Regions from separate parts of the Streptomyces sp. NPDC001970 genome, predicted to be linked through region 1. Evidence: predicted binding sites of a transcription regulator. Region 1 holds the regulator's gene; the other holds the start of a gene.
What was found. The regulator HspR, encoded in region 1, represses chaperone genes until heat shock. The targets are predictions, from matches to a motif close to TTGAGNNNNNNNNNCTCAA.
Positions count from the first base shown of each region.

Region 2: lon (endopeptidase La) is a predicted target of HspR. The motif match lies at 9,317-9,335, and genes of this name have one in related genera.

Region 1 covers NZ_JBSFDW010000006.1:156,407-172,138, forward strand. Annotated here, with positions in the region: gene dnaK (molecular chaperone DnaK) at 1-1,595, shown strand, start outside; gene grpE (nucleotide exchange factor GrpE) at 1,595-2,254, shown strand; gene dnaJ (molecular chaperone DnaJ) at 2,306-3,484, shown strand; gene ACWCP0_RS10465 (heat shock protein transcriptional repressor HspR) at 3,489-3,938, shown strand; gene ACWCP0_RS10470 (PA14 domain-containing protein) at 4,020-5,738, opposite strand; gene ACWCP0_RS10475 (helix-turn-helix transcriptional regulator) at 5,844-6,839, opposite strand; gene ACWCP0_RS10480 ((2Fe-2S)-binding protein) at 7,174-7,491, shown strand; gene ACWCP0_RS10485 (pyridoxamine 5'-phosphate oxidase family protein) at 7,613-8,026, opposite strand; gene clpB (ATP-dependent chaperone ClpB) at 8,175-10,760, shown strand; gene ACWCP0_RS10495 (YbjN domain-containing protein) at 10,914-11,456, shown strand; gene ACWCP0_RS10500 (mannosyltransferase family protein) at 11,481-12,557, opposite strand; gene ACWCP0_RS10505 (pyridoxal phosphate-dependent aminotransferase) at 12,797-14,011, opposite strand; gene ACWCP0_RS10510 (DUF2617 family protein) at 14,709-15,227, shown strand; gene ACWCP0_RS10515 (polyamine aminopropyltransferase) at 15,312-15,732, shown strand, end outside.
Region 2 covers NZ_JBSFDW010000019.1:107,281-123,012, reverse strand. Annotated here, with positions in the region: gene ACWCP0_RS23120 (styrene monooxygenase/indole monooxygenase family protein) at 1-91, opposite strand, end outside; gene ACWCP0_RS23115 (GTP-binding protein) at 107-754, opposite strand; gene ACWCP0_RS23110 (DUF742 domain-containing protein) at 735-1,145, opposite strand; gene ACWCP0_RS23105 (roadblock/LC7 domain-containing protein) at 1,145-1,633, opposite strand; gene ACWCP0_RS23100 (nitrate- and nitrite sensing domain-containing protein) at 1,630-4,602, opposite strand; gene ACWCP0_RS23095 (hypothetical protein) at 4,981-5,772, shown strand; gene ACWCP0_RS23090 (MarR family winged helix-turn-helix transcriptional regulator) at 5,856-6,350, opposite strand; gene lon (endopeptidase La) at 6,892-9,294, opposite strand; gene ACWCP0_RS23080 (GNAT family N-acetyltransferase) at 9,426-10,082, shown strand; gene ACWCP0_RS23075 (rhomboid-like protein) at 10,061-10,969, opposite strand; gene ACWCP0_RS23070 (RNA polymerase sigma factor) at 11,109-11,705, shown strand; gene ACWCP0_RS23065 (zf-HC2 domain-containing protein) at 11,702-12,988, shown strand; gene ACWCP0_RS23060 (ABC transporter ATP-binding protein) at 12,985-13,746, shown strand; gene ACWCP0_RS23055 (hypothetical protein) at 13,743-15,071, shown strand; gene ACWCP0_RS23050 (hypothetical protein) at 15,166-15,732, shown strand, end outside.

The DNA.
Region 1 (15,732 bases):
CCGCGTTCATCCTTCAGAAGCTGAAGCGCGACGCCGAGTCCTACCTGGGTGAGAAGGTCACGGACGCGGTCATCACCGTCCCGGCGTACTTCAACGACTCCGAGCGTCAGGCCACCAAGGAGGCCGGCGAGATCGCGGGCCTGAACGTCCTGCGCATCGTCAACGAGCCGACCGCCGCGGCGCTGGCCTACGGCCTCGACAAGGACGACCAGACGATCCTCGTCTTCGACCTCGGTGGCGGCACCTTCGACGTCTCGCTGCTGGAGATCGGCGACGGCGTCGTCGAGGTGAAGGCCACCAACGGTGACAACCACCTCGGTGGTGACGACTGGGACCAGCGCGTCGTCGACTACCTGGTGAAGCAGTTCGCCAACGGTCACGGCGTGGACCTGTCGAGGGACAAGATGGCTCTCCAGCGTCTCCGCGAGGCCGCGGAGAAGGCGAAGATCGAGCTGTCGTCCTCGACCGAGACCACGATCAACCTGCCCTACATCACGGCGTCCGCCGAGGGCCCGCTGCACCTGGACGAGAAGCTCACGCGCGCCCAGTTCCAGCAGCTGACCGCGGACCTGCTGGACCGCTGCAAGACGCCGTTCCACAACGTGATCAAGGACGCGGGCATCCAGCTCTCCGAGATCGACCACGTCGTTCTCGTGGGTGGCTCGACCCGTATGCCGGCCGTCGCCGAGCTCGTCAAGGAGCTGACCGGCGGCAAGGAGGCCAACAAGGGTGTGAACCCGGACGAGGTCGTCGCCATCGGCGCCACGCTCCAGGCCGGTGTCCTCAAGGGTGAGGTCAAGGACGTCCTGCTCCTCGACGTGACCCCGCTGTCCCTCGGTATCGAGACCAAGGGCGGCATCATGACCAAGCTCATCGAGCGCAACACGACGATCCCGACGAAGCGTTCGGAGATCTTCACGACGGCCGAGGACAACCAGCCGTCCGTGCAGATCCAGGTCTACCAGGGCGAGCGCGAGATCGCGGCGTACAACAAGAAGCTCGGCATGTTCGAGCTGACCGGCCTGCCGCCGGCGCCGCGCGGTGTCCCGCAGATCGAGGTCTCCTTCGACATCGACGCCAACGGCATCATGCACGTGACCGCGAAGGACCTGGGCACGGGCAAGGAGCAGAAGATGACCGTCACCGGCGGTTCCTCGCTCGCCAAGGACGAGGTCGACCGCATGCGCCAGGAGGCCGAGCAGTACGCGGAGGAGGACCACCGCCGCCGCGAGTCCGCCGAGACCCGCAACCAGGCCGAGCAGCTCGTCTACCAGACCGAGAAGTTCCTCAAGGACAACGAGGACAAGGTCCCCGGCGACATCAAGACCGAGGTCGAGACGGCGGTGACCGAGCTCAAGGAGAAGCTGAAGGGCGACTCCGCCGAGGGCGACAACACAGCGGAGATCCGCACCGCCACCGAGAAGGTCGCCGCGGTCTCCCAGAAGCTCGGCCAGGCCATGTACGCCGACGCCCAGGGCCAGCAGGCCGCGGGCGGTGCCGGTGACGCCGGTGCCTCCCGGGCGAAGGCCGACGACGATGTCGTCGACGCCGAGATCGTCGACGACGAGAAGGACCAGAAGGGTGGCGCTGCCTGATGACGGAGGAGACCCCGGGCTTCGAGGAGAAGCCCGACGTCCCCTCCGGCGCCACTCCTGACGAAGCGGCGCAGGCCGCCCCCTCGGAGGGGGCGGCCCCGGCCGGGGACGAAGCACAGACGGGGACGCAGGCCGGGCAGTCGGCCGCCCTGACGGCGCAGCTGGATCAGCTCCGGACCGCGCTCAACGAGCGCACGATGGACCTCCAGCGGCTCCAGGCCGAGTACCAGAACTACCGCCGCCGGGTGGAGCGGGACCGGATCACGGTCAAGGAGATCGCCGTCGCGCAGCTCCTGACCGAGCTCCTGCCCGTCCTCGACGACATCGGCCGTGCCCGCGAGCACGGAGAGCTGGTGGGCGGCTTCAAGTCGGTGGCCGAATCGCTGGAGATGGTCGCCGCCAAGATGGGTCTGCAGCAGTTCGGCAAGGAGGGCGAGCCCTTCGACCCGACGATCCACGAAGCCCTGATGCACTCGTACGCGCCGGACGTCACGGAGACGACCTGCGTCGCGATCCTGCAGCCGGGCTACCGGATCGGTGAGCGGACCATCCGCCCCGCGCGGGTCGCGGTGGCCGAGCCCCAGCCGGGCGCGGCGCCCGCGGCGCCGAAGGAGGAGCAGTCGGCCGGCGAGGAGAGCGGTGGCCCGGACGAGGGCTGACGTGATCGATTACGGGTACGGATACGGAGTTGTCCGAGAGGAGGGACGTCGGTGAGCACGAAGGACTTCGTGGAGAAGGACTACTACAAGGTTCTCGGCGTCCCCAAGGACGCCACCGAGGCGGAGATCAAGAAGGCGTACCGGAAGCTCGCCCGCGAGTTCCACCCGGACGCCAACAAGGGCGACGCCAAGGCCGAGGAGCGCTTCAAGGAGATCTCCGAGGCCAACGACGTGCTCGGCGACCCCAAGCGGCGCAAGGAGTACGACGAGGCGCGCGCCCTCTTCGGCAACGGCGGCTTCCGGGCAGGCGGCCCCGGCCCCGGCGGAACGTTCAACTTCGACCTGGGTGACCTCTTCGGCGGCACCCAGCCCGGAGGCGGCGGCGCCGGCGGCTTCGGGGGCGGCCTCGGAGACGTGTTCGGCGGGCTGTTCCACCGCGGCACCGGGCCGGGTGCGCGGACGCAGCCGCGCCGCGGCCAGGACATCGAGTCCGAGGTGACGCTCAGCTTCACCGAGGCGGTGGAGGGGGCCACGGTCCCGCTGCGGATGTCCAGCCAGCAGCCCTGCAAGGCCTGCTCGGGCACCGGCGACAAGAACGGCACACCGCGCGTGTGCCCGACCTGTGTCGGCACCGGACAGGTCTCGCGCGGCGGCAGCGGTTCGTTCTCCCTGACCGACCCCTGCGTGGACTGCAAGGGCCGCGGGCTCATCGCGGAGACCCCTTGCGAGGTCTGCCACGGCAGCGGCCGCGCCAAGTCGTCCAGGACCATGCAGGTCCGTATCCCCGCCGGGGTGAGCGACGGCCAGCGGATCCGGCTGCGCGGCAAGGGCGCACCGGGCGAGCGCGGCGGCCCGGCCGGCGATCTGTATGTCGTCGTCCATGTCGACGCCCACCCGGTCTTCGGCCGCAAGGGCGACAACCTCACCGTCACGGTGCCGGTCTCGTTCACGGAGGCGGCGCTCGGCGGCGAGGTGAAGGTGCCGACGCTCGGCGGGCCCCCGGTCACGCTGAAGCTGCCCGCCGGCACGCCCAACGGCCGTACGATGCGCGCCCGTGGCAAGGGCGCCGTCCGCAAGGACGGCACCCGCGGCGACCTCCTCGTCACCGTGGAGGTCGCGGTGCCGACGGATCTCGATCCCGAGGCGCGTGAGGCACTGGAGGCGTACCGGAAGGCGACTGCGGGCGAGAATCCGCGGGCAGAACTGTTCCAGGCTGCGAAGGGAGCATGACGCGATGGACGGCCGACGTCGTAACCCTTATGAACTGACCGACGAGACGCCGGTGTACGTCATCTCGGTGGCGGCTCAGCTGTCCGGACTGCACCCGCAGACCCTGAGGCAGTACGACCGCCTCGGCCTCGTCTCTCCGGACCGCACGGCCGGCCGGGGCCGCCGCTACTCGGCCCGCGACATCGAACTGCTCCGCCAGGTGCAGGCGTTGTCGCAGGACGAGGGCATCAACCTCGCCGGCATCAAGCGCATCATCGAACTGGAGAACCAGGTCGCGGCGCTCCAAGCCCGGGTCGCCGAGCTCTCGGCGGCACTGGAGGGTGCGGCGGCGGCGATGCAGCAGCGCGAGGCCCAGGTGCACGCGTCGTACCGGCGCGATCTGGTGCCGTATCAGGACGTGCAGCAGGCGAGCGCGCTGGTGGTGTGGCGGCCGAAGCAGAAGCGGGACGGCTGACGCCGCCGGGGCGCGGGACAGATCGCACGAAGGGGCCGGGAGGTGTGACCTCCCGGCCCCTTCGGTGTCGTTCACGTCAGGTCACTGCGCCGGTGCGGTGACCGCCCAGTCGCCCGCGGGCAGGGACTCGGTGCCGTCCGCGGCCACGGCGGTCACCCAGTAGTAGGACGTGGTGCCGCGCTTGCCGCCGGTGTCGAAGTATTCGAACCCGTACCTGTCGAGGTCGGCGATCTTCTCGTAGGCCTCGGTGGCCGGGTTCCAGCGGAAGACGCGGTAGCCGCCCGCAGCCTCGGGGGAGTCCTCGCCGAGCCCGCGCCACGTCACCTGGTTGCCCTCGTCGCCCTCCGCCGACCACACGTCGACGGACAGCGGCGAACCCTCGGGCGTCGCCACGCTCGGCGTCGTGTCGAGCTCGGTCGCGACCACGATCTCGGGCGAGCGGGTCCACTTGTAGTGGGAGTTCCAGTCGTCGTCGACGGCGTCGATGAAGAAGCAGCGCTCGTCGCCGTCCGGGTGGGTGGCGTACGCGTACGAGGTCGTGTCGGCCGACAGCCACTCCACCTCGTGGACGGAGCAGACCTTCTCCTCCTCGTCGCCCAGGAGCTCGCCCGCGTAGACGACGTACCGTGCCAGGTCAGGCGTCGGATTCGCGTCCCAGTGCAGCTCGAAGCCGTACTCGGTCGGGGTGACGGCCGGTCCGGTCACGGCGGACGGCGGGGTGAGGTCGCTGCGCTTTCCGCTGACGGCGGCGGAACGCACGGACTCGTTGCCCGCCGCATCGAGCGCGATCACGCGGTAGTAGGAGGTGGCGCCCTCGACGGCCGAGCTGTCCAGGTACGAGACCTGACTCGTGCTGCCGACCTTGGCGAACGCGCCGTCCGCGCTCGACGCCCGGTAGACGCGGTACGACACGGCTCCGGCGACGCCGCTCCAGCCGATGCGCAGCCCGCCCGTCTCGGAGGCGACGGTGAGCCCGGTGGGGGCGGCCGTCGGGGTTTTGTCGGTGGTGGTGACCGACTGGAGGGCCGAGCCGCCGGACTCGTTGCCGGCCTTGTCGACGGCGCGTACGACGTACTGGTACGCGGCGCCGGTGGCGGGCGGGGTGTTGGTGGAGGACGTGGCGGTCAGCGGGGTGCTGGTCTGCCTGGTCCAGGTGCTGGTGCCGGCGGGGCGGCGGTAGACGTGGTAGTCGGCGAGGTCCATCTCGGGGCTCTTCGTCCAGCGGACCGTGGCCTTGAGGGTGGCGGGGTCGTAGGCCGTCGAGACGCCGGTGGGGGCGAGGGGCTTGACGGTGTCGACGGTGGCCGAGGTGCGGGGTGCGTAGGCGAACTTGACGTTCGCGTAGCCGGTCCAGGCGACGAAGTCGACGCGGATGGTGTGGCGGCCGCTGGGGATGGTGAGGTTGACGGTCCTGGACTGCGTCGTGGAGACGTTCTTCCAGATGTCGATCTTGCGGATGCCGTCGACGTAGACGCGGATGCCGTCGCGGACGGCGGTGGTGAACGTGAAGGGCCCGCCTGAGCCGAAGTTGCGTGTGGTCTGCCAGCGGACGGTGAAGTTGTCGCTGGGCAGTGTGACGCCGGCCGGGTCGCCGGTGCCGTAGTCCTCGCTGATCGAGGTGTCGCAGGTGGTCAGCCTGGGCGTGCCGCTGAAGGAGGTGTTCGGGTGGTACGTGGCCTTCCACACGCCGTCCGCGCAGGTGACGGTGGCGGCGTGGGCGGTGGCCGGCAGGGCAACTCCCGCGGTGGCCGCGGTGATGGCGGCGGCCGTGGCGCAGGCAGCGCGGAAACGCTGGTGCATGGGTATCGGTGGGTCGCTCTCGGTCGTGGGGAGCGTGGGGGCGGCACCCGGGGGCGTGGGGGGAGCGCCGGCAGCCGCGATGATCGCACGCCGGCGCGGCCGCTGTCAGCCCTGCTCCGGCGGGGCCGAGAGGATCCCGGACTGGGCGATCAGATAGCCCAGTTGCGCTCGCGAACCACTGCCGAGCGCCGAGGCGAGCTTGGCGATGTGGGCGCGGCAGGTGCGGACGTTCATGCCGAGCCGGCGGGCGATCGCCTCGTCGACGTGGCCTTCGACGAGGAGCTTGGCGATGGAGCGCTGGACGCCGCTTATGCCGTCGAGTTCCGGCGTGTATGAGACGACCTGGTCGTCCCAGGGGACGCCGTGGAGCCAGAACTGTTCGAAGACGCCGACGAGATACTGCACCAGGCCCTCGTGGCGCAGCTCCAGGGCCACCCGGCGGTCGCTGCGCGCCGGAATGAAGGCAACTTTCCGGTCGACGATGATGAGCCGGTCGATGATCTCCTCAAGGGTGCGGACCTCCGCGCCGTACGGGGCGACCCGCTCGACGTAGGCCATCGTGGCGGGGTGGTGGCGCGCGGTGTGCTGGTAGAGCGTGCGCATCCCGACGCCGCGGTCGACGAGCATCTCCACGCGCCGCAGCCCGTCCTGCAGGGTCGCAGGCCTGCGTCCGCTGCCGGGCTGCACCGTCAGCAACTCCTCGGTGCACTCGACGATGACGCGGTCCAGCGTCGCGTTGATCATGCTCAGGCCCTCGAGCACCGTGATCGCGTGCGTCGTTGATGCGTCGTGCGCGCTGATGGCCATGAATGGCTCAAACGCGTCCGTCAGCGACAGCGTGCGACGTCTTCGCTCTTGGATCTCCCGCTCTATGGGGTGTATCAGCTGATGCAGAGCGACGGCCGGGGAAACCGGACGGAGCCATTCACTGTCCTCCGGATCCGGGCGCACCATGGCCAGATCGATGAGGCAGGGGGCGTCGGCCACCTCGGAGCGGGCTATGCGGCCATTGCGCAGAGCGGACGCATAGAGGTTTCTCCCCGCCTCGCACAGCTCGTCGTGACTGTGCTTCTCTCCCGAATCGCCCCTTTTCGCCTGCATTTGCACCCCCCTCAGGGTCCTGAATTACAGGAACATGATGCCTGCACTCGCTGGTGGAAGCGTTCGGAGTGAGCCATCGTCTTAGGCGCGGGGGAGGAGGTAGTACTAAAAAGAGGTGGAGATCGGCGATGACCAGGATGGTTCGTGCACTTTGCGCTATAGCCGTTGCGGCTGCTCTCGGTGGTCTCGCGGCGAGCGGCTGGCCCACGTGGGACACCGCGCCCGCGTCGGTGACCGCGGCCCCGGGTGAACCCACCTGGGAGACCGTGCCCGCCTCGGTACTCACGACGCCCGGTGAACCCACCTGGGAGAGTGCGCCGGCGGACGTCGAGGCATGACGGTTCCCGAGGATCCTCGCTTTCGGCGGGAGATGGCGACTGCTTACCGCTCCGGGTGGCATTTCATCGACCTTGTCACGGCGGTGCCGCACCGTGGCGATTCGTTGATGGTCACCCTCTTCGGTGAGCCGGTCGTGATCAACCGTGGCGACGACGAGGAGATCCGCGCGTACCGCTGCCTGAGGAGGCCCCGCGGGTCTCCGCAACCCGTCCGCTGTGCCATCAGGTACGGCATGATCTTCGTCAATCTCGACCAGCGCGACCACCAGCTGGTCGAACCGCAGACCACCACCGCCACCCCCCGCAGTGCCTGAGCGGTTCCCCCGTCGTTCAAGATCGCTCAGGCGCTTCCCCCACACAGCGGCGCCATCGTGGACCTGAAACACGATGGCGCCGCTGTGCTGTGTGCGCGCGGCGGGCCCCCGGGGCGTGTGCCTATGCCCGGCCCATCGCGCGGGTCAGGGCGATCTCGATGACCACCCGGTCCGGGTTCGGAGCCGGAGTGCGTCCGTACCGCTCCGCGTAGCGCGCGACCGCGTCCGCGACCACCTCCGGCTCCGTACGGACCGTGGCCAGGCCCTCCAGCGTCGCCCAGCGCCCCTTGTCCACCTGGCAGACTGCGACCCGTGCCGGCTCCGGGGACGCGGCCAGGACGTTGGCGACCTTGCGGCTGTGCTTGTTGGTGATGACGCGGGCGATGCCCCGATCGCCGCCCTCGGGGTCGTACGTGACCCCCACCGCGACGACGTGCGGGGTGCCGTCCGGGCGCGGGGTGGTGAGGGTGCACATGTGGTACTCGCGCCAGAAGCCGAGGTAGGACGTGTCGGGGTTGCGTGGGTCGATGGCCATACCTGGAAATCTATCCCGCAGGAGCCTGTTCCTCCCCCACCTTGAGCGGAATAGACTCAACTTTGTGTACGTTGGACGAGTCACATGTGAGTGACGTGACGAGTCGTGACGTGACGAGTCGTGACGAGCCGAGGAGGAGAGACCGCACGTGGACGCCGAGCTGACCAACAGGAGCCGGGACGCGCTCAACGCCGCCACCAGCCGAGCCGTGTCCGACGGGCACCCCGATCTGACCCCCGCGCACCTTCTGCTCGCACTCCTCGCGGGTCAGGACAACGAGAACATCACCGACCTGCTCGCCGCCGTCGACGCGGACCAGGCCGCGGTACGGTCCGGGGCCGAACGGGTCCTCGCCGACCTGCCCAGCGTGACCGGCTCGACCGTCGCGCCGCCGCAGGCCAACCGCGAGCTGCTCGCCGTCATCGCCGACGCCGCGAACCGCGCCAAGGGGCTCGGTGACGACTACATCTCGACCGAGCACCTGCTCATCGGGACCGCGGCCAAGGGCGGCCGGGCCGGCGAGGTGCTGTCCGGGCAGGGCGCGACGGCGAAGAAGCTGCTGGAGGCGTTCGAGAAGGCGAGGGGAGGGCGCCGGGTGACGACACCCGACCCCGAGGGGCAGTACAAGGCCCTGGAGAAGTTCGGTACGGACTTCACGGCCGCGGCCAGGGAGGGCAAGCTCGACCCCGTCATCGGCCGCGACCAGGAGATCCGCCGGGTCGTGCAGGTGCTGTCGCGCCGTACCAAGAACAACCCCGTGCTGATCGGTGAGCCCGGCGTCGGCAAGACCGCCGTCGTCGAGGGGCTCGCCCAGCGGATCGTGAAGGGCGACGTGCCCGAGTCGCTGCGGAACAAGCGGCTGGTGGCCCTCGACCTGGGCGCGATGGTTGCGGGTGCGAAGTACCGGGGCGAGTTCGAGGAGCGGCTGAAGACCGTCCTCTCCGAGATCAAGGAGAGCGACGGCCAGATCATCACGTTCATCGACGAGCTGCACACGGTCGTGGGTGCGGGCGCCGGCGGCGACTCCGCGATGGACGCGGGCAACATGCTGAAGCCGATGCTCGCGCGCGGCGAGCTGCGCATGGTCGGCGCGACGACCCTCGACGAGTACCGCGAGCGGATCGAGAAGGACCCGGCGCTGGAGCGGCGCTTCCAGCAGGTGCTGGTCACCGAGCCGACGGTCGAGGACACCATTGCGATCCTGCGCGGCCTCAAGGGGCGGTACGAGGCGCACCACAAGGTGCAGATCGCGGACAGCGCGCTGGTCGCGGCCGCGACCCTGTCCGACCGGTACATCACGTCCCGCTTCCTGCCCGACAAGGCCATCGACCTCGTGGACGAGTCGGCGTCCCGGCTGCGGATGGAGATCGACTCCTCCCCCGTCGAGATCGACGAGCTCCAGCGCGCCGTCGACCGGCTGAAGATGGAGGAGCTGGCGCTCTCCAAGGAGACCGACGAGGCGTCCAAGCAGCGCCTGGAGAAGCTGCGCCGCGACCTCGCCGACAAGGAGGAGGAGCTGCGCGGCCTCACCGCCCGCTGGGAGAAGGAGAAGCAGGGCCTCAACCGCGTCGGTGAGCTGAAGGAGAAGCTCGACGAGCTGCGCGGCCAGGCCGAGCGCGCCCAGCGCGACGGCGACTTCGACACCGCGTCCAAGCTGCTGTACGGGGAGATCCCCGCGCTGGAGCGGGAGCTCGCCGAGGCCTCCGAGGCCGAGCGGGAGGCCGCCAAGGACACCATGGTCAAGGAAGAGGTCGGCCCGGACGACATCGCGGACGTGGTCGCCTCCTGGACCGGGATCCCGGCGGGCCGGCTGCTGGAGGGCGAGACCCAGAAGCTGCTGCGCATGGAGTCCGAGCTGGGCAGGCGGCTGATCGGCCAGACCGAGGCGGTGCGGGCCGTGTCGGACGCGGTGCGCCGCTCCCGTGCGGGCATCGCCGACCCCGACCGTCCCACCGGCTCCTTCCTCTTCCTCGGCCCGACCGGTGTCGGAAAGACCGAGCTGGCGAAGGCGCTCGCGGACTTCCTCTTCGACGACGAGCGGGCCATGGTCCGCATCGACATGTCGGAGTACAGCGAGAAGCACAGCGTCGCACGCCTGGTCGGCGCCCCGCCCGGCTACGTCGGGTACGAGGAGGGCGGCCAGCTCACCGAGTCGGTGCGCCGGCGTCCGTACAGCGTGGTCCTGCTCGACGAGGTGGAGAAGGCACATCCCGAGGTCTTCGACATCCTGCTGCAGGTCCTCGACGACGGACGGCTCACCGACGGCCAGGGCCGGACGGTGGATTTCAGGAACACCATCCTGATCCTCACCTCCAACCTCGGCAGCCAGTACCTCGTCGAGCCGCTGACCAGCGAGGAGGAAAAGAAGCAGCAGGTCCTGGAAGTGGTGCGGGCCAGCTTCAAGCCGGAGTTCCTCAACCGCCTCGACGATCTGGTCGTCTTCTCGGCCCTGTCGAAGGACGAGCTCGCCCGTATCGCCGAGCTCCAGATCGACCGCCTCGCCCGGCGCCTCGCCGAGCGCCGGCTGAAGCTGGAGATCACCCCGGCCGCCCTGCAGTGGCTCGCCGACGAGGGCATGGACCCGGCGTACGGCGCCCGCCCGCTGCGCAGGCTCGTCCAGACCGCGATCGGCGACCGTCTCGCCAAGGAGATCCTCTCCGGCGAGATCAAGGACGGCGACACGGTCCGTGTCGACCGCTTCGACGGCGGCCTCATCGTGGGCCAGGCGCAGTGACGCCCGGGGGCGCGGGGCACGGCGCTGCGCCCCCGCCCCACGGCGCCCCGGGGGACTCGATCCGGACACGTCGCGCCGAAGGCCCGGTGGGGGTTGCCAGCCACCGCCCGGGATGGGAGAGGATGGCCGCATCCGTACGAAGGGAAACACCCCGTGAGCATCGACCCGTCCTCGATTCCGAATTTCGGGGGCCAGCCCCAGCCTCAGGCCCAAGCACCGGCGGGCCCGGTCATCCCCGACCAGGACCTGGTCAAGCAGCTCCTCGACCAGATGGAGCTGAAGTACGTCGTCGACGACGAGGGTGACCTCGCGGCGCCGTGGGAGGAATTCCGCACGTACTTCATGTTCCGCGGCGAGGACGAGCAGCAGGTCTTCTCGGTGCGCACGTTCTACGACCGCCCGCACGCCATCGAGGACCGGGCCAAGGTCCTCGACGCGATCGACGACTGGAACCGCCGCACCCTGTGGCCGAAGGTCTACACGCACACCCACGAGGAGGAGGGCCAGCCCGCCTCCGTCCGCCTCATCGGCGAGGCGCAGATGCTCATCGGCACGGGCGTCAGCCTGGAGCACTTCGTGTCGTCGACGGTCAGCTGGGTGCGCGCGTCGATCGAGTTCGACAAGTGGCTCGTGGAGCAGTTCGGCCTCGAGCCCGCGGGCGGCGACGACGAGAAGCCGGCCGACGACGCCTCCTGAGGCCCCCCAGCGCGGGCCGTACCGCTACAGCGCCATCGGGCCCAGCGTCAGCAGGTACGCCCCATAGCCGAACGACAGCCCGGCCAGGGCCGCGATCACCGTGATCGCGGCTCTCGGCCGGGCTTTCGTCAGCGCGGACGCGAGCGGCAGCAACAGCGGGAACGCCGGCAGCAGAAAGCGCGGCTTCGACTCGAAGAAGCCCGAGCCGCCGATGGTGATCAGCACCAGCACACCCGTGTACACCAGCAGGGGCAGGGCCGGCCGGTCCAGGACGAACAGCACGAAGAGCAGCACCCCCGCCCCCACGATGACCAGCGCCATCGGGAAGCCGAAGAACACCGGCGTGGTCACCATCGACCGCACCACCCGCAGGGAGCCGAGGCCCAGGTCGAACCGCGACGTCCAGCCGTCCTGCACGGCGAAGTACCCGCCGAGCGGGTCACCCTGGCGCGCCCCCACCCAGAGCAGATAGCCGAGCCACCCGGACGGCGCCAGCGCGGCGGCCGCCCACACCCGCCGTCCGTTCTTCCCCCTGCGTCTGACGAGCTCGCACGCCGCGACGGCGACGACCGCCGCCGCGACCGCGATCCCGTTGGGACGGGTCAGCCCGGCCAGCGCCGCCAGAGAGCCCGCCCAGAGCCAGCGGCGGGTCACCAGGGCGTAGAGCGACCACGCCGCGAAGGCGGTCAGGAGTGGCTCCGTGTAGGCCATGGACAGCACGATCGCGTGCGGCAGCAGTCCCCACAGCAGCACGAGGACGGTCGCGAGCGTCCGGTCGTACAGCCGCTCGACGACGGCGTGGATGCCCCACGCGGCGGCGCCCGCGGCCAGCCACGACAGCGCAAGGCCCACCGTGCCCCCGGTCACCGGAAGGACCGTCGTCCCGGCCCGCACGAGCGCGGGGTAGAGCGGGAAGAACGCCAGGTCGGACTGGACGGCGCCGTCCGGCCAGTACAGCGTGCGCCCGTAGCCGTGCGCGGCGATGCGGACGTACCAGTCGGAGTCCCACGACGTGGCGAGCAGGGCCCGCGGAGACTTGCCGATGTGCCAGGCCCACAGGGCCATCAGGCCCATCCCGGTGAGCCGCGCCGCCGCGAACATCCCGAGCGCGGGGGCCGCCCGGTGCAGGGCGGCGCGCCGGCGGGGAACGGACCGGGCATCGACTGACGGGGCTTTGTCGAGCGTCTCGGCGGACAGGGGACACCTCCGTGCGCGCGTGATCGGTCAGTCAACCCGACGATCAGCGGCGGGCGGACGCGGCGCGAGTGCTGCGAGGCCGTCCGGGTGAACCGTGGCCCGGCTGGGCGGTGCGTACGTGTGCCGCCTTGACGGCCCCCCGCTCAGCCGGTAGCGAGCCCCTTCAGCCGGGCAACGGCCTCCTCCAGCACGTCCACGCGCTTGCAGAACGCGAACCGCACGAACGGCGCGCCCTGCTCCCGGTGGTCGTAGAAGACCGCGTTGGGGATGGCCACGACACCGGCGCGCTCCGGCAGCGCCCGGCAGAACGCGAAGCCGTCGTCCTCGCCGAGCGGCCGGATGTCGGTCGTGACGAAGTACGTCCCGGACGGCCGGTACACGTCGAAGCCGGCCGCAGCGAGCCCGGAGGCCAGCAGATCCCGCTTGGCGCGCAGATCGTCCCTGAGCCCGTCGAAGTACTCCTGCGGCAGCGCGAGCGCCTCGGCGACCGCGTACTGGAAGGGCCCGGCGGAGACGTACGTCAGGAACTGCTTGGCCGAGCGGACGGCGGTGACCAGCCCGGGGACCGCCGTCACCCAGCCGACCTTCCAGCCGGTGAACGAGAAGGTCTTGCCCGCCGAGCCGATGGTCACCGTCCGCTCGCGCATCCCGGGGAAGCTCGCGATCGGCGTGTGCTCGCCGTCGAAGACGAGGTGCTCGTACACCTCGTCGGTCACGACCAGCAGATCCCGCTCGACGGCGAGCTCGGCGACCGCCGCCAGCTCCTCGCGGGTCAGGACGGTGCCGGTGGGATTGTGCGGCGTGTTGAGCAGGATGAGCCGGGTGCGGGCCGTGACGGCGTCCCGCAGCTCGTCCAGGTCCAGCTGGAAGCGTCGACATGCGACTCCGTCGCGTGGCACCGTGCGCGGCCTCAGCGTCACGGGCACGCGGGTCCCGCCCGCCATGGCGATGCAGGCGGCGTACGAGTCGTAGTACGGCTCCAGCGCGATCACCTCGTCGCCGGGCTCGACGAGGGCGAGCAGCGCGGCCGCGATCGCCTCCGTGGCCCCGGCCGTGACCAGCACTTCGGTGCCGGGGTCGTACGTGAGCCCGTACCGCTGCCGCTGGTGCCCGGCGATCGCGGCGCGCAGCTCGGGGACGCCGGGGCCCGGCGGGTACTGGTTGCCGCGGCCGTCGCGCAGCGCGCGCACCGCCGCCTCCCGGATCTCCTCCGGGCCGTCGGTGTCGGGGAAGCCCTGGCCGAGGTTGATCGCGCCGGTGCGCACGGCCAGGGCCGACATCTCGGCGAAGATCGTCGTTCCGAATGCGGCGAGGCGGCGGTTCAGCAGGGGGCGCGCGCTGGAGGTCATGGCGGCCATCCTGCGCGCAACCTCTGGACTTGCTCAAGTCTTCTTTGGGTCGACGGGGCGGGGGGCATCCCCCTCACACGCAAGGAGCGAGAACGAAGGGGGACGGTGAGGACGATGGAAGCAGTGATCATTGTGCTCGCGGGGATCGTGCTGCTGGGGGCCATGGGTCTCGCGGTCAGGAATGCCGGCCGGGGCGGCCGGAGGCGCTCCCGCCGCGGCAGCTGGTGGGCCGGCGGGGGCAGCGGGGCCGGCGGGGGCAGCGGAGGCAGCGGGGGCGGCTGCGGCGGGGGCTCGTCGTGCGGCTCCTCCTCCTGCGGGGGCGGAGGGGGAGGCTGCGGCGGAGGCAGCTGACACGGGGCAGCTGGTCCGTCGCGCACGGAGGACGCCCGGGTGGGAGAGGAATGTAACTCCCCCCGGGCGTCCTCCTGTTGACGCACGATGCACATATCCGCCGGTCTCCCGCACGGATCGGACGGGTTTTCTGTTGAACAGTTGAACAGCAAGGCCCCCGAGGGGATGGAAACCACGTCAAGTTGGGTAAAAGCGCTGTGAGCGCCGCGCACTTCATGGTTCCCTCGCTGTCGAGAACGTCCAGCCCTCGGACCTTCATCTGGACCCGAGCCGGCGGTCCCACCCCCCTCTGTGCTTCCTCCCGGACGCCCTGGACCGCCCGTCTACCCGTTACGCGTGTTTGCGGAGCCGACCCATGCTCACGACCCTGACAACGTCCTACACCGACACCCGCGCGGCCGATCTGGCCTGGGCGCTGGGTCGGGAGCCGCTGCCCGCCCTCGCTGCGCTGGACCTCGAACTGAGCGGCGCGAAACTGCAGTTGAGACTGCTGGGCGCATCCCACCAGGTGCTGCTCGAGGAGGATCAGGGCGTCTGCTCCGAGACCGTCGCCTGCATTCCCGGCAGCAGCACGCCGCTGCCGCTCGGTGTGGCCAAGCGGATCGGCGTGTGGGAGTACGAGTTCGCGGCGCGCGTCGAGACGTTGTCGAAGGGGTCGTTCGCGGGGCGCGCGCAGGAACTCCTCGCGCTGGTCGCGGACCACCCGAACGGTCTCGCGGGCACCTTTCCCGGCTCGCCGCACGCGTTCACGGCGATGGTGGCGCAGCGTCTCGACGGCCAGGTGCGGTGGCGTACGTGGCATGCGTACCCGCAGGAGGGGCAGCTCGTCGTGACCCGGACGTGCGTGGGCGCGCGAATGCCCGCCGGGCGCTGATTCCACACATCACGGCGGCATTTTGCGGCAGTTGCACTCGTGTGGGTGACGTGATGCGACGGGCGCGTAACGTAGCGTTACGGCATGATCGACCCGTCTGCGTCAACACGGCTCCGGGGCGGCGAGGCGCGACCGCTTCAGGGCGGGGCGCGGCTGCCCGTCCGTCCGGGCGCGGGCCGGTTCCTCGTCCTCCTCGTGGTCTTCGTCTGCGCCGCCTGCGGGTTGGTGTACGAACTCGAACTGGTCGCCCTCGCGTCGTACTTGACCGGTGACCCGGTCACCCAGGCCTCCGTGGTCCTGTCCGTCATGGTCTTCGCGATGGGCCTCGGCTCGCTGCTCGCGAAGCGGTTGCGCTGCCGTGCGGCCGTCGGCTTCGGCCTGGTGGAGGCGGCGCTCGCGCTGATCGGCGGCTGCTCGGTGTTCGTGCTGTACGCGGCGTTCGCGTGGCTCGGTGAGGCGCGGTACGTACTCGTGGGGTTCTCGCTCGCGATCGGGGTGCTGATCG
Region 2 (15,732 bases), on a different contig from region 1:
ACATCAGGGTGACTTCGTAGCCCTGGGCCTGGAGGCCGAGGGCGAGCTGGAGTCCGGACTGACCGGCGCCGACTATCAGAATCTTCCGCATGGCGGGGCTCTTTCGTTACGGGGCGGGGACTGAACGGGGCTGTTCGGGGGTGACGTCGAGCGCGTGGCGCACGAGCGCGAGCAGCGACTCGACCACCGTGATCCGCTTGCGCGCATCCATGATCACCACCGGGACGTGCGGAGGTACGGCCAGGGCCTCCCGCACGTCCTCGGCCTCGTAGGCCGGTGTCCCCTCGAAGTGGTTGACGGCGACGACGTAGGGCAGCCCGCAGCTCTCGAAGTAGTCGAGCGCCGGGAAGCAGTCCTTCAGCCTCCGCGTGTCCGCCAGCACGACCGCGCCGATCGCGCCGCGCACCAGGTCGTCCCACATGAACCAGAAACGCTGCTGGCCCGGCGTGCCGAAGACGTACAGCACGAGGTCGTCGTCGAGCGTGATCCGGCCGAAGTCCATCGCGACGGTCGTGGTGAGCTTGCCGGGCGTCGCGGTGAGATCGTCGGTCTCCTCGCTCGCCTGGGTCATCAGCGCCTCGGTCTGCAGCGGCACGATCTCGGAGACCGACCCGACGAAGGTCGTCTTGCCCACGCCGAAGCCGCCCGCGACCACGATCTTGGTGGCGATCGGGGCACGGCTGCGGTCGTTCTGCCAGGGCTGTACGTTCTCGTCCTCCACGACGGTGGGGAGGTCAGAGACGACGGAGTCCACTCAGCACCCTTTCGAGCAGCGCGCGGTCGGGACGGCCGTCGCCGTACCCGGTCCCGTACACACGTATCTTTCCTTGGTCCGCCAGGTCGCTGAGCAGCACCCGGACGACCCCCAGCGGCATCTTCAGCAGCGCCGAGATCTCGGCGACCGTACGCATCCGTCGGCAGAGCTCGACGATGGCCCGCATCTCCGGCATGACCCGGGAGGCCAGGTTTCCGTTCGTCAGCTCCTTGCGCTCGTCGGCCGCTTCGAGCGCGGCGACGAACGTCTCGACGAGGAGGACATGGCCGAAGCGGGTGCGGCCGCCTGTGAGCGAGTACGGGCGGACGCGGGCCGGGCGTTTGCCGTCTCCCCGCATGGGAAGCCGGGGGGCGGGCTGGGCGGCGGGCATCACTGGGCGCTCTCCAACGATTTGCGCAGCTCGCTGCGGAGTTCGGGGGTGAGTACGTGTCCGGCGCGACCGACGAAGAGCGCCATGTGGTACGCGACGACGCTCATGTCGACGTCGGCGGTCGCGTGCACACCGAGCAGGGAGCCGTCGCTGATGGACATCACGAAGACGCTGCCTTCCTCCATCGTGACCATGGTCTGCTTGACGCCGCCGCCGTCCATCAGCTTGGCCGCGCCGACGGTGAGGCTGGCGATGCCGGAGACGATGGTGGCGAGGTCGGCGCTGGAGCCGCGCGGGCCGTCCTGGCGTGCGCGGGCGGCGGGAACGGGCGCGGAGTTGTGCGCCGGGTCGGAGGACAGCAGCAGGAGTCCGTCGGACGACACGACGGCGACGGAGCGGACTCCTGGGACCTCCTCCACGACGTTGCCCAACAGCCAGTGAAGGTTGCGGGCCTCGCTGCTCAGCCCGAATGTTCCGGTGGCGGTCAACTGCGTGCCTCCTCGACGGTGTCCCCCGATTCCTCGCTGTGTTCCTGGTCTTCCTGGACTGCGATCCGGATGTTCTGCGTGGTTTCGGCGAGCTCCGCCTCGACATCCCGGCGGCCGTCCTTCGCCCCCTGGTGGAAGCCGCCGAGGCGGCGGCGCAGCGCCTCCGCGTCGACGGTCCTGGTGCCCCCCGCGAGCGGGGTGGCGGGCGCGACGATCTTGGGCGTGCGCTTGGGCAGGCCCTTGTCGGTGACCGGCTCGGCCACGTCAGGACCGCCGGCGTCGCCCGCTTCGTCGGCGCCGTCCACACGGTCGGCACCGTCAACGCCGTCGGCGACCCGCTCGTGGGCGTCGGGCTCGGGCGGGGGGTGCGGGAGGCGGACCTGGAGGGTGGTCTCGGGGGTGGTGGCCGGCTCCGGTGCGGGCGCGGGCTCCAGCACCGGGACGGCCGTCTCCGCGACGGCGGCCGGATCCATGGCGGTGGCCGGCTCCATTGCGGTGGCCGGCTCGGGCTCCGGGCCGTTCCCGGCCTTCGCGTCCGCGTCCGTCCCGGTCGCGGCCTTCCCGGTCTCGGCCATCGCGTCCGTCCTGGCCTCGGTCCCCTCCTCCGCGTCCGCCGCGCGAATGGACTGCTCCGCCGCAGCGATCAGCCGGTCACTCGCGGCCGGGCGGCCCGGCAGCGCGTTGGAGTTGGCCTCGGCGACCGAGCCCGGCAGGTTCAGCATGGGCGCGTCGCCCGGCATGGGCGTCGCCTGGGGCGTGGCGATGGGCGGGGCGGTCGGCAGCAGCGCCTGCGGGACGACGACGACCGCGGCGATCCCGCCCTGCTTCTGCTCGCGCAGCTGTACGCGTACGCCGTGACGACGGGCCAGCAGCGCGGCCACCCGCAGCCCCAGGCCCTCCCCGTCGACGCCGGCGGCGGGCTCCGGGTCGGCGAGCCTGGCGTTGAGTTCCTCGAGCCGGGCGGCGGCCATGCCGATGCCCTCGTCCTGGACGGAGAGCATCACCTCGCCGCTCTCCAGGAGCCAGCCGGACAGCTCGACCTGGGCGTCCGGCGGCGAGAAGGAGGTGGCGTTCTCGAGCAGTTCGGCGACCAGGTGGCTGAGGTCGTCCGCGGCGAACCCGGCGACCTGCGCGTGCGGCGGCAGCGACTGGATGGTGATGCGCTCGTACCGCTCGATCTCACTGACCGCGGCCCGCATGACGTCGACCAGCGGCACCGGGCCCGCGTGAGCGTGCCCGTGCTCGGCGCCCGCGAGCACCAGCAGGTTCTCGCTGTGGCGGCGCATGACGGTGGCCATGTGGTCGAGCTTGAAGAGGGTGGCGAGGCGCTCCGGGTCCTGCTCGCGCTCCTCCAGCTTCTCGATGACGCCGAGCTGGCGCTCGACGAGGCCGAGGGTGCGCAGCGAGAGGTTGACGAAGGTGTGGCCGACGGTCTTCCGCAGCTGCTCCAGCTGCTCGGTCACCTCGGTGACCCGGCCCTGGAGTTCGGCGCGCTGGGTGGCGAGCTCCTCGCGGGTGGCCACCAGGTCGTCGTGCGAGGTGTCCAGCCGGTCGGCGCGCGCGGCGAGGTCGACGAGCTTGCCGTGCAGGGCGTTGAGGGACCGTACGACCTGGGCGAACTCGTCGTTGCGGCCGGTGAAGCGGACCGGCTCCTCGGCCTCGGCGGCGGGCGCGGCGGCGAGCCGGGCCGCGCCTATGCGCAGCACCGCGAGCGGGCGGGTGAGGGTGCGGGCGACGGCCGCGGAGATGCCGACCGCGACGAGCAGGCAGCCGCCGAGCAGGGCGATGCGCAGCTCGAGGGCGGTGACGTCGTCGTCGCGCAGCTGCCCCAGGCGCTCGACCTGGGCGGAGGCGAGCGCGGACTCGACGCCCCGCATCTGCTCGATACGGGCGGAGAGGGAGGACTCGAGCTTCTCGCGGTTGGACTTGAGGTCGCCCTCCGAGAGCTCGGGCTGGTCGGTGAGGCGGGTGAGATAGCCCTCTGCCGTCTTGACGTCGGGGCCGGTGACGGTGGCGCCGAGGCGGTCGCGGGCGTCGCTGCTCGCGGCCTGGTCGAAGTCGGCGAGCGCGGCGAGCTCGCGGACGCGGGCCTGCTGGGCGGCGGCGCTCAGGGCGTTGCGGGCGGCCTCGGTCTCCTTGTCGCCCTCGTCCTCGACGGGCAGCCCGGTGATGGGGTCGTAGGAGGGGCCGTCGTCCGACGGTTCCGGGACGGAGAGTGCGGCGATCAGCAGTCCGCGGCCCGCCGATGCCTGCTCGACGGCGAGGCCGAGAGCGGCGGGCGCCCGCGTGCCTCCCCCGGACTCCGTCCCGGGGGACATCCAGGCGCGGGCCGGGGTCCTCTCGGCGAGTTCGTCGGCGAGCGCGTGCAGCGTGGCGATGATGTCGGTGTACGCCTTGTACGCCTCGAGAGCGGTGCCCTTGCCGCCGAGCGCGGTGCGCCGGACGGACGGCACGGTGGCGAGGCCCCGGGTCAGATCGGCGTGGTCGGCCGGGAGGTTGCCGCGGATCTCGTCGATCTGGCGGTCGACACGGGCGCTGCGGCTGGCGGAGACCGCCCGGCGGTTCTTCTTGGGGCCCGTCTGGTCGTCGCGGCCCGCGGCGATGTACGCGGTGACCTCGTCACGCTCGTCGGCGATGGAGTGCGCGAGGGTGACGGCCTGCCGGTTGAGTTCGGCGAGGGTGACGAGCTGCTGGGACTCGGCCAGTTCGTCCGAGGCGGCGAGGACGGCCGGGGCCCCCGCGGCGACGACGGTCAGCGAGACGGCCGCGACGCCGGCGACGAGCCTGCTGCGCACCCGCACGGAACGACCGCCGGGCACGAGGCCCTCGTGTCCCGTGCCGGTGGAGGCCGGTCCGGCCGGGGAGGTCCCTGTGGGGCTTCCCGCGGGGGTCACGGGCGTCGACGCCTCCCGCCCCGAAGACGCCGTACCGGGCATTCCGCCCTTGCCCCGAGGCCGCTTCTTCTGCACCGGTGCTCACATTCTCGACTCGTCCGCCCATGAAGCAGAGGTGACGGCCGGTCACAACACGAGAACGCCCTCCCACCCCTGGTACGGCCTACGACCATTCCAGCGCTGCTGAGAGGGGGACGCGCATCGGCCACTCCGCCACCCGAACGAGTGAACAACACTCAGGAGTTGGTCAACAACTCGTCCAGGGGCCCACTCCAGCCGCGCCCGGGACACGGGCTGGAACTTCGGCGCGGGCTTTGGCAGGATGCCCGCCCGCAGCCCGTCGGAGTCGATCATTCCGACCAAAAGCCGCTGGTCGCCCTGGTGGTGCAGGCCAATTTTGCGTTCTGGCGGGCTTCGTGAAGGAGTCGTGGTGGCTCGGGCAGACTGGGGATCATGCGTTTCGCACTCGCTACCGAGCCGGGCGATCCCGAACGCCCCAACGAGGACTGGGCGTCCGTCGCGCTCCCCGCGTCCGGCCAGGGCGGTTGCCTGGTGGCCCTGGACGGGGTGACTCCTCCCAGGGGAGACGACGGATGTGTGCACGGGGTGCCGTGGTTCACCGCCCGGCTCGGTGGCGCATTGATCGAACTGTCCGGTTCGCGGTGGGATATGCCGCTGACCGAGGTTCTGGCGTTGTCCATCCGGCGCACCGCGGATGCCCACCGCGACACCTGTGAGCTTTCTCACGTGCGTACGCCGCAGGCGACGGTCGTCGTCGCACGCTGGGACGAGGAGTGGATCGAGCAGCTCGTCCTCTCCGACTCGACCCTGCTGCTGGAGTCGCCGGACGGGTCCGTGCGGGCCCTTCTCGACGACCGGCTGGACCGGATCCCGCGGGAGATCCTGCGGTCACTGAGCGCGACCGACGCCCTGCGCAACGAGGAGGGCGGCTTCTTCACGGCGGCCGCGGACCCGGCGGTGGCGGAGCGCGCGGTCACGGACCGTACGCCACGGGCGGACGTACGGGCGGTGGCGGCGCTCACCGACGGCGCGTCCCGCTGGACCGACCTCTTCGAGGAGGGCGGCTGGGCGGACCTCATGGGTCTGCTCGACAAGGAGGGGCCGCACGGGCTGATCGAGCGGGTGCGGGCGCTGGAGCGCGCGGACGCGGCCCGGGGCGGCGCGCGGCGCTGGAAGAAGCACGACGACGCGACGGCGGTGTACGCGCGGCTCGAGGGACCCTGAGGGTCCCGGAGAGGCCTGGGCGACCCCTGGGAGCTCGGGGGCTCTCGGGCCATGGGGCGTGACGGGCCCGGGGTTCGAAGGTCCTACAGGCCCTCCGCCCGCGTGTTGAGCTGGTGGAGCAGCCGCGCGAGTTCGGCGACCTCACCGCGGTCCCAGTCGGCGAGCTTCCGTACGTACCGCTCGCGCCGTGCGTTCCGTACACGGCGGAAGCGGGCGAGCCCCTCGTCGGTGAGCCGGACGAGCGAGGCGCGCCCGTCGGCCGGGTCGGGCTCGCGGGCCACGAGGCCGAGCTCCTCCAGCGCGCGGAGCTGCCGGCTCATGGTCGCCTTGCCGACGCCGAAGAAGGCCGCGAGGTCGGTGGCGCGCTGCCGGCCGCACTCCTCCAGGCGTACGAACAGTCCATAGGCCGCGGGCTCCAGTTCCGGGTGGACCTCACGGGCCATCTCGCCGGAGCTCGCACGGGCGCGGCGCAGAAAGACGGCCAACTCGCGCTCCAGGGCGAGGTACTCCTGGAATTCGTGGTGCACACCACTTCCTCCCGTGGGCTCCTCTTCACTCCCCGTACCGCTTACGTGCACGTCAGCACCCTTCGCGCGCTTTCCCGACGATGAAAGATTCTTTCGGCGGCGGCCGTTGCCGCAGCTCGTCCAGTATTTCGCAGGCGTAGACCAACGGCAGGGACCGGCCCCTCTTCCGCCGACGGATCTCCGTGCACAGCGCCCCCCGCGGCGGAGCCCACCCCGCCCCTTCCCGAACCGGGACTCCGACCCAGCCGCGGTTGCGGGGGCTCCGCCCCCGAACCCCCAGGGCCGGGCGCAATCCCCCCTGCGGGGAACCCCCCAGCGCGGGGCCGAGTTTTCGGGGCTCCGCCCCGGACGCCGTCCCCTACGCCTTGGCGGGCGCGGGGGCTGGGCGCTCCACCGGAGCCCGTCCGGCGCTTGAGGACGGACACACCGGCCCACCACACGGCACCCGTCGCGCACGCCCAGCCCGTCCGGCGCTTGAGGACGGACACCCGGGCCGCCCGGCCGGGACCGGAAACCCCCGCGTCCCCCGCGCGCAGGGCGCACGGGGGACGCGGGGGACGCGGGGGACGCGGGGGCAGGAGCCCCCGGGAGGCTAGGCCGCCGCCGGGACCGGGACCTCCGCCGGGGAGAGGGCGATCTCCAGGACCTGGCGGACGTCCGTCACCGGGTGGACGTCCAGCTTGTCCAGGACCTCCGCCGGGACGTCGTCCAGGTCCGCCTCGTTCCGCTTGGGGATCACGACGGTCGTGATCCCGGCCCGGTGCGCGGCCAGAAGCTTCTGCTTCAGGCCGCCGATCGGCAGCACCCTCCCGGTCAGCGACACCTCACCGGTCATCGCCACATCCGTGCGGACCTGCCGCCCGGACAGCAGCGACGCCAGCGCCGTCGTCATCGTGATGCCCGCGCTCGGGCCGTCCTTCGGCACCGCGCCCGCCGGGAAGTGGATGTGCACACCCCGGTCCTTGAGGTCGGCGACCGGCAGCTCCAGCTCAGCACCGTGCGAGCGGAGGAAGCTCAGCGCGATCTGCGCGGACTCCTTCATGACGTCACCCAGCTGACCGGTCAGGGTCAGCCCCGCCGCGCCCGTCTCCGGGTCGGCCAGCGACGCCTCGACGTACAGGACGTCGCCGCCCGCGCCGGTCACCGCGAGCCCGGTCGCCACGCCGGGCACGGCCGTCCGGCGCTCGGCCGGGTCCTGGGCGGACTCGGGCACGTGGTGCGGCCGGCCGATCAGCCCGCGCAGATCGCCCGCACCGACGGCGAACGGCAGCTCCCGGTCGTCCAGTTCGTGCTGGGCGGCCACCTTCCGCAGCAGCCTCGCGACCGCCCGCTCCAGGTTCCGTACGCCCGCCTCACGGGTGTACTCGCCCGCCAGCTTGCGCAGCGCGGACTCCTCGATGGTGACCTCGCCGTCGGCCAGCCCCGCCCGCTCCAGCTGGCGCGGGAGCAGGTGGTCGCGGGCGATGACGACCTTCTCGTCCTCGGTGTAGCCGTCGAGCCTGACCAGCTCCATCCGGTCGAGCAGGGCCTCCGGGATGGCCTCCAGGACGTTCGCCGTGGCCAGGAAGACCACGTCGGACAGGTCGAGCTCGACCTCCAGGTAGTGGTCGCGGAACGTGTGGTTCTGCGCCGGGTCGAGGACCTCCAGCAGCGCCGCCGCCGGGTCGCCGCGGAAGTCGGAGCCGACCTTGTCGATCTCGTCGAGCAGGACCACCGGGTTCATCGACCCGGCCTCCTTGATGGCGCGGACGACACGGCCGGGCAGCGCGCCGACGTACGTACGCCGGTGGCCGCGGATCTCCGCCTCGTCCCGTACGCCGCCGAGCGCGACGCGGACGAACTTCCGCCCCATCGCGTGCGCGACGGACTCGCCGAGCGAGGTCTTGCCCACGCCGGGCGGGCCGACGAGCGCGAGAACCGCGCCCCCGCGCCGCCCGCCGACCACGCCCAGCCCCCGGTCGGCGCGCCGCTTGCGCACCGCCAGGTACTCGGTGATCCGTTCCTTCACGTCGTCCAGGCCCGCGTGCTCGGCGTCCAGGACCGCTTTCGCGCCCTGGATGTCGTACGCGTCTTCCGTGCGCTCGTTCCACGGCAGTTCGAGGACGGTGTCGAGCCAGGTGCGGATCCAGGAGCCCTCCGGGCTCTGGTCGCTGGAACGCTCCAGCTTCTCGACCTCCTTGAGGGCCGCCTCGCGGACCTTCTCCGGGAGGTCGGCCGCCTCGACCCGGGCACGGTAGTCGTCGGACTCGTCGCCCTCGGACTCACCGTTGAGCTCGCGCAGCTCCTTGCGCACGGCCTCGAGCTGGCGGCGCAGCAGGAACTCGCGCTGCTGCTTGTCGACTCCCTCCTGGACGTCCTTGGCGATGGACTCGGCGACGTCCTGCTCCGCGAGGTGCTCGCGGAGCTGTTCGGTGGCGAGCTTGAGCCGGGCGACCGGGTCGCTGATCTCCAGCAGCTCCACCTTCTGGGCGGTGGTCAGGAACGGCGAGTAGCCGGAGTTGTCGGCGAGGGCCGAGACGTCGTCGATCTGCTGGACGCGGTCGACGATCTGCCAGGCTCCGCGCTTCTTCAGCCAGTCGGTGGCGAGTGCCTTGTACTCCTTGACGAGCTCGGTGACGTGCCCGGGCAGCGGGTCCGGCACGGTCTCGTCGACGCCGGTGCCCTCCACCCAGAGGGCGGCGCCCGGTCCGGTCGTACCCGCGCCGATGCGCACCCGGCTGCGGCCGCGGATCAGGGCACCCGGGTCGCCGTCCGAGAGCCGGCCGACCTGCTCGACGGTGCCGAGCACGCCGGTCGCGGCGTACGTCCCGTCGATGCGCGGCACGAGCAGCACCCTCGGCTTGCCCGGCTGTGACCGAGCGGCGGCCTGGGCGGCCTCCACCGCGGCCCGTACGTCGGCGTCGGACAGGTCGAGCGGTACCACCATCCCGGGCAGCACGACCTCGTCGTCGAGCGGCAGCACAGGCAGAGTGAGCGGTGTGGACGTCGAAGCCATGATCTCCCCTTCGGCAGTCAAGTTGAGCTATGCCGACTCAATGCAGAAGGGCGACGAGATGTTCCCCGGGCGATGTTCGCTGTGAGCGATCACGCGTACCGTCTCCCGTGAGCAGCCGATGTAATAAGCGCATGACAGATGCATCCCTTACGAACACGCTACGCGCCTGGGTGGACGGCTGGGTCGTGTCGCGAGGTGCGGCGGAGCCCGTCGCCGAGCCCTGGGGCTTCACGATCGACGTCGGGCTGCCTCTGCACACCACCCGCCACGTCCTCACCGACGGCAGTGAGTCGGCGGTCCGCAAGGTCGCCGGGACGGCCCGGACGCCCGGCTGCTGGCTCAAGGTGTTCGAGGATCCGGAGAAGGTCCTGGACCTGCTCGGGCCCGACTGGACTCCCGACGAGCCCGGGTTCCTGATGACGGCGGAGCTCCGCCGCGAGGAGCCCGGCGCCGGACCGGCAGGGCACCGGCTGCGGACGTGGACGCACGGGGGTGTGACGAAGGCCCTGGTCACGACGGACGACGGGGCGTTCGCCGCCCGCGGGCAGATCGCGCGGGGCGGACCGGCGCGACCCGCGGTCGTCGATCAGATCGAGACCGCCCCGGAGCACCGGCGCAAGGGCCTCGGCAGCCTGGTGATGCGTACGCTCCAGAACGCCGCGGTCGAGGAAGGCGCCACGACCGGCGTGCTGGGCGGGACGCCCGACGGGCGGGCGCTGTACGAGGCGCTGGGGTGGCGGGTGGTCGCGCCGCTGGTCAGCGTGTACTACGACCCCAAGGCACCCTGACGCACCCGTGCCCACCGGCGCACGGCCGGCATGCTCAGCACTCCCGCCAGGAGCGCCAGCGGGTGGCCCCAGTCGGTGAGCGGGTCCTCGTACGCCAGGAGGTCGCCCAGCAGCACGGCCGACACCCATCCGACGAGCACGGTCCGTGCCATCGGTGTGAGGAGCCCGGCCAGCGCGCCGACGCAGGTCAGGAGGCCGAAGCTGATCCCGTAGTCGAGGCGGTGCAGAGAGGTTTCGGGCAGCTGCCCGGCCATGACGGAGAGTCCGACCGGGATCTCGGTCGCGAGGGTCGCCGCCACATGCCCGCCCAGGAAGACGGCGGCCGTGCGCCAGGCCCCGATCCGCCGCTCCAGGGCGGTGAGGACGAGCACGAATCCGACGGCGTACGCGGAGGTCGGCCCGCCCGCGACCCACAGGGCGCTGGCGACGAGCACGAGCAGCGGGGTCGAGGCGAGGTGGGCGACATCGGTGCTGAAGCCACGGAGCAGGGCGGAGACGGTGGCCGGATCGCCGTACTCCGCGTACACCGACGTCACGACGAGGACGCACCCGTACCAGAAGGTGAACGGCGTCCCGGTCGGGGTGGGGAGGAGACGAGCGAGCCGCCGCCACGGGGTGGGGCGTGACGGCGCGGACGTTCCGTCGCCTGCAGGCGGCGACAGAGGCGGGACCACGGGCGAGGACGAACAGGGGGTCCGCCGGCGCGGGATGCCGCCCAGCAGGCCGGAACCGGCCGTCCCGACGGGCTCGTCCGGCGCGTCCGGCCCATCCGGCCCATCCGGCGCGTCCGGCGCGTCCGGCGCGTCCGGCCCATCCGGCCCATCCGGCGCGTCCGGCGCGTCCGGCGCGTCCGGCCCACCCAACTCGTCCGACTCGAGCCGCTGCACCGCGTGAGGCTCCTTCGATCGACGCCTTCGACCCCGCCCAGCCAACGCGATCACCGCTCGCCCCGTCCATGGTCCGCGCCACACCGGGCAGCCCGCACGCCCGTGAACCGATCGCACTGCCCCGTGCGATAGAGAGGTCGTGAGACTGTTGCGCCCCACGGGGGCAGACCGGGACGACGACGCGGCGCTGCTGCGTGCCGTCGCACACGGGGACTCGGAAGCGCTCGCCACGCTGTACGACCGGCACGCGGGCTGGCTGCACGCCCGGCTGACGCGCCGGTGCGCGGATCCCGAGACCGTACGGGAAGTCCTGCAGGACACCTTCGTCACCGCCTGGCGGTCCGCCGGATCGCACCGCGGCGGCGAGGCGGGCGGCTGGCTCTGGGTGATCGCGGCCCGCAGGCTGGTCGACGCCCGGCGCCGCGCAGGGGGGCGGGCCGACGAACCCGCCCCGGTCGAGCAGTTGCCCGTCGCGGCCGTGCCGTCGGCCGAGGACCGGGTGCTGGCGGGGCTGGAGCACGGCGACGTGGGCGCGGCGCTCGACCGCATCTCGCCCGAGCTGCGGGACGTCCTGCGCGCCACGGTCATCGTCGGGCTGACGACCCGTGAGACCGCGCGGCTGCTCGGCATACCCGAGGGCACCGTCAAGACCCGCGCCCAGCGCGCCCGTCGCGAGCTGCGCGCCACGCTCGCCCGTCCGGCGCCCGGCACCGACCCGTTGGGAGGCACCGCATGACCGCGCCCGACCGTGCCCGCGCCCGGCACGTGACCGACGCCCTGGCCGCCCGGTACGCCACGGGCGCGCTCCCCGAACCGGACGCCTGGTCCGTGGAGAAGCACGTCGAGTCCTGCGGCAGCTGCGCCGGACGCGTCTCCGCCGCGGTCCGCGCGACGCCGGCGGCCGCGCTGCTGGACGCGGTCCGCACGGCGGTCCTGACGCAGGCGGCCACGGCTGGGGCAGACGCCCGCGATCACCGCGGTCAGGCCGGACAGCACGATACGGCCGCGGCGGCCGACGGCACGATTCGACCTGTGGGCGAGAAGCCCGACAAGTTCGAGAAGTCCAGAGGACGTCTGAGGCCCACACGGCGTGCGAGGCCCGCGAAGACCGGGGCGCCGGGTACCGACGGTGACGCGGCGCGCCGACGGACGTGGGCAGCGGCCCTTACCGCCCGTCGTATGCGTGACCTGCCGGTTCTCCCTGCGCGCGGGCGGCGCGGCTCTTCCGGCCCGCCGACGGCGCACCACGGCACAGAGCCCCGGCCGCGCGAAGCCCGACGGCCCGCTCGGCTCGCACCCGCGACGCAGGACGCCCCCTGCACCAGCACCAGCACGGCAACGAAGCTGCGGCGTGCCGTCCGGGGTGCCCGGGCGGTCGCGCGCAGGATGTGGGCCGCCGGGCCCGCACTGCACGAGGCGTGGCTGGTGGCGCTCGGGCTGGTGGTCGTGGGGGCCGTGGGGCTCGGGTACGGGGCCGGGTTCGCCGGGACGCGGCCGTTGCTCGCCGCCGTGGCGCCCGTGGTGCCCCTCGCCGGGGTGGCGCTGTCGTACGGGCGGCGCGTGGACCCGCTCTACGAGATCGCCGCGTCCACACCGTCGGGCGGGCTGCGGCTGCTGCTGACACGGACCGCCACGGTGCTGATCGTGAGCGTGCCGCTGCTGACCGTCGCGGGGGCCGTGCTGCCGGGCCGGGCCGGGATGCCGGGCGCCGCCGCCTGGCTGCTGCCCGGACTCGCGCTCACCCTCGCGGCACTCGCGCTCGGCTCGTACGTGGGCTGCCGCGCGGCCGCCGCAGTGGTCACCGCGGGATGGCTGTCCGCGGCCGTCGGTCCGGCGCTCGTGACCGGCCGGCTGCTCGCCGCACCGGCCGCCGAACTCACCGCCCGTGTCGGCCCGTACGTCTCCGGGGCCGCGGTCCAGTCCGCCTGGGCCGTGGCCGCCGCGGTGTGCGCCGGGCTGCTCGCCCTGCGCCGCCGGGCGTTCGACTATCCGTCCTTCGGACACTGGGGGAATCTGTGAACACGGTCAGCGTCAGCGAGCTGACGGTCCGGCACCGCCGAACCGTCGCCCTCGACACAGTGAGCCTCGCCTTCGGCACCGGCGTGCACGGGCTCCTCGGCCCGAACGGCGCCGGCAAGACCTCGCTCATCCGGGTCCTGGCGACCGTCGCCGCGCCGGCCACCGGGCGGGTGGAACTGCTCGGCCGCGACGCCGCCGCGCAGCGGGACCGTGTGGAGATCCGGCGCCGGCTGGGATATCTGCCGCAGGAGTTCGGCTGCTACCCGGGCTTCACCGTCCGGGAGTTCGTCGCGTACGTGGCGTGGCTCAAGGAGATGGACCCCGTGCGGGTCGCGGCCGCGGTGGAGCGCGCGGTCGGGCGAGTGGGCCTCGCGGACCGGATCGACGCCAAGGTGAAGTCGCTGTCGGGCGGCATGGTGCGCCGCGTCGGCATCGCCCAGGCGATCGTCAACGAACCCGAGTTGCTGCTGCTCGACGAGCCGACCGCCGGTCTCGATCCGGAGCAGCGCGTCGAGTTCAGGGCACTGCTCCGCGACGTGGGCACCACGTCCACCGTGATCGTCTCCACCCACCTCGTCGAGGACGTCGCCGCCGCCTGCTCCGAGGTGACCCTCCTCGACGCGGGTCGGATGGCCTACCGCGGGACGACCGCCGAACTCACCGCGCTGGGCAGGGACTCGGCGGACGATGCGGCCAACGCCATCGAGCGGGGCTACACGGCGGCGCTGCAGGCCCACAGGTCGGGAGTCCTCCGATGACCGCGGTCGTGGCCTCCGATGCCCCCTCCCCGGAAGGCGCGCACGCATCGCGCCCGCGCCTCCCCCGCCCCCTCCTCACCGAGCTGCGACGCGGAGTCGGCCCCTGGACCGGCGCGGCCACCACCGCTGTCGTCGCGTTCGCCATGTACTCCAAGGCCGGATACCTGGGGGGCTGGCAGAACCACTGGACCGACGCGACCGATCTGCTCCGCATCGCGGCCGCGCTGCTCTGCGGGCCGCTCGCCGTCGCCGCGGGCTGCTGGCACGGCGGACGGGAACGCCGTCGCCGCACCAGCGCCTGGCTCGGCTCGCTGCCCCGCGGTCCGCTGCGCCGGACCCTGGTCGCCGCCACCCCCGCAGCCCTCTGGCCGGCCGCCGGGTATCTCGTCGCCGCCACCGGCTGTCTGCTCGCGACCTGGCCGTACGCCGGCGGCGACGGTCCGCATCTGGCACTGGTCGCCGCGGACGCCGTGACCCTCGCCTCCCTCGGCACGCTCGGCTTCGTGGTCGGCCGGCTCGTCGCCTGGCGCTTCACCGCGCCGCTGCTCGCCGTGCTCACGTACGTCGGACTCGGCTGTCCCTCCTACAGCGAGGCGGGCGCCCGCTGGCTCGATCCCGCAGTCCAGCACAGCTACGCCTGGGACCGGCCCGTCTGGTGGTTCGGCGCCGCGAGCATCGTCTGGGCCGGTGGCCTCGCCGCGGCAGCGCTGCTGGCGTACGCGGCCCGGCGCCGTACCACCGCGCTCGTACCGCTCACCGCCGCCTGCGCCGCCGCCGTGCTCATCGCGCAGACCGGCGACGGTCTGTGGCGCCCCGATCCCGAAGCCATGCGTCGCGTCTGCGACCACGGCACCCCGCAGGTGTGCCTGCCGTACGCGGAACGGCACTTGCTGCCCGAGGCCTCGGCCGCGCTCGCAGGGCTCAACGCGCGGCTGCGCGGCATCCCGGGCGCCCCCACCCGATGGGTGGCGGGGCCCGGCGAGCGGGCAGCCGGTGACCTCGCGCTCCCGAGCCCGTCGTTCGAGGCGATACGCGGCAAGCTGACCAGCCCCGACGCCTACGCCGCCAACGGGGTCGGCGCGTTGTTGTCCCAGACGTGCGCCCAGAGCGACTACGACGCACCGGACTGGGAACGGGCCTCCGCGGTCAACAGCGCCGTGTTCGCGTGGCTGTCCACCGCCGAAGGCCAGGGTCCGTACATCGGCCCCGCAGAGCAGGAGCACTTGACCAGGCTCGAAGCCAAGTCCCCGGCCGAGGCGCGCACCTATCTCACGCGCTACCTCGCCGCGGACCGCTGCAAGGCGGAGGAGGTGCCGCTCCCGTGAACCTCCCTGTGCTGTACGCCCGTTCCCGCGCCCTGCCCGTCACTCTCGCCGTCCTCGCCGCGGACCGCTGCAAGGCGGAGGAGATGCCGCTCCCGTGAACCTCCCTGTGCTGTACGCCCGTTCCCGCGCCCTGCCCGTCACTCTCGCCGTCCTCGCCGCGACCGCGCTCGCCGCCGCCTGGTGCGCCTGGCGCCTCCAGGCCGCCGAGGGGTACGACCACACCGCGCGCGTGCCCGTCGTCGTGCTCGCCCCGCTGCTGGCCGCCTCCGCCGTCGGCACCGGACTGTTCACGCACTCCGACGAGCTGGACCGCACGGCCGTGCGCCCCTGGTGGGCGCGTCGGGTCTGTCTGGTCGTCGGACCGACCGTGCTCGCGGGGCTGCTGCTCGCGCTCTCGGTGCCCGGGCATCCGGATCAGTTCGGCGCCCCGGCGATGGTGCGCAATCTGCTCGGCGCGGCCGGGGTGACGGCGGCCGCGGCCGTCCTGCTCGGCGCCCGTCTCAGCTGGCTGCCCATGACGGCGTACCTGAGCACGGTGTACGTGTCCGCGCCGCAGGTTCCGGGCGGCGCGGCGGCCGTGTGGGCGTGGCCGATGCAGCCCGGTCCGCAGGGCGCCGCCTGGGCCGTGGCCCTGACCACGTACGCCGCCGGGGTCGCCCTG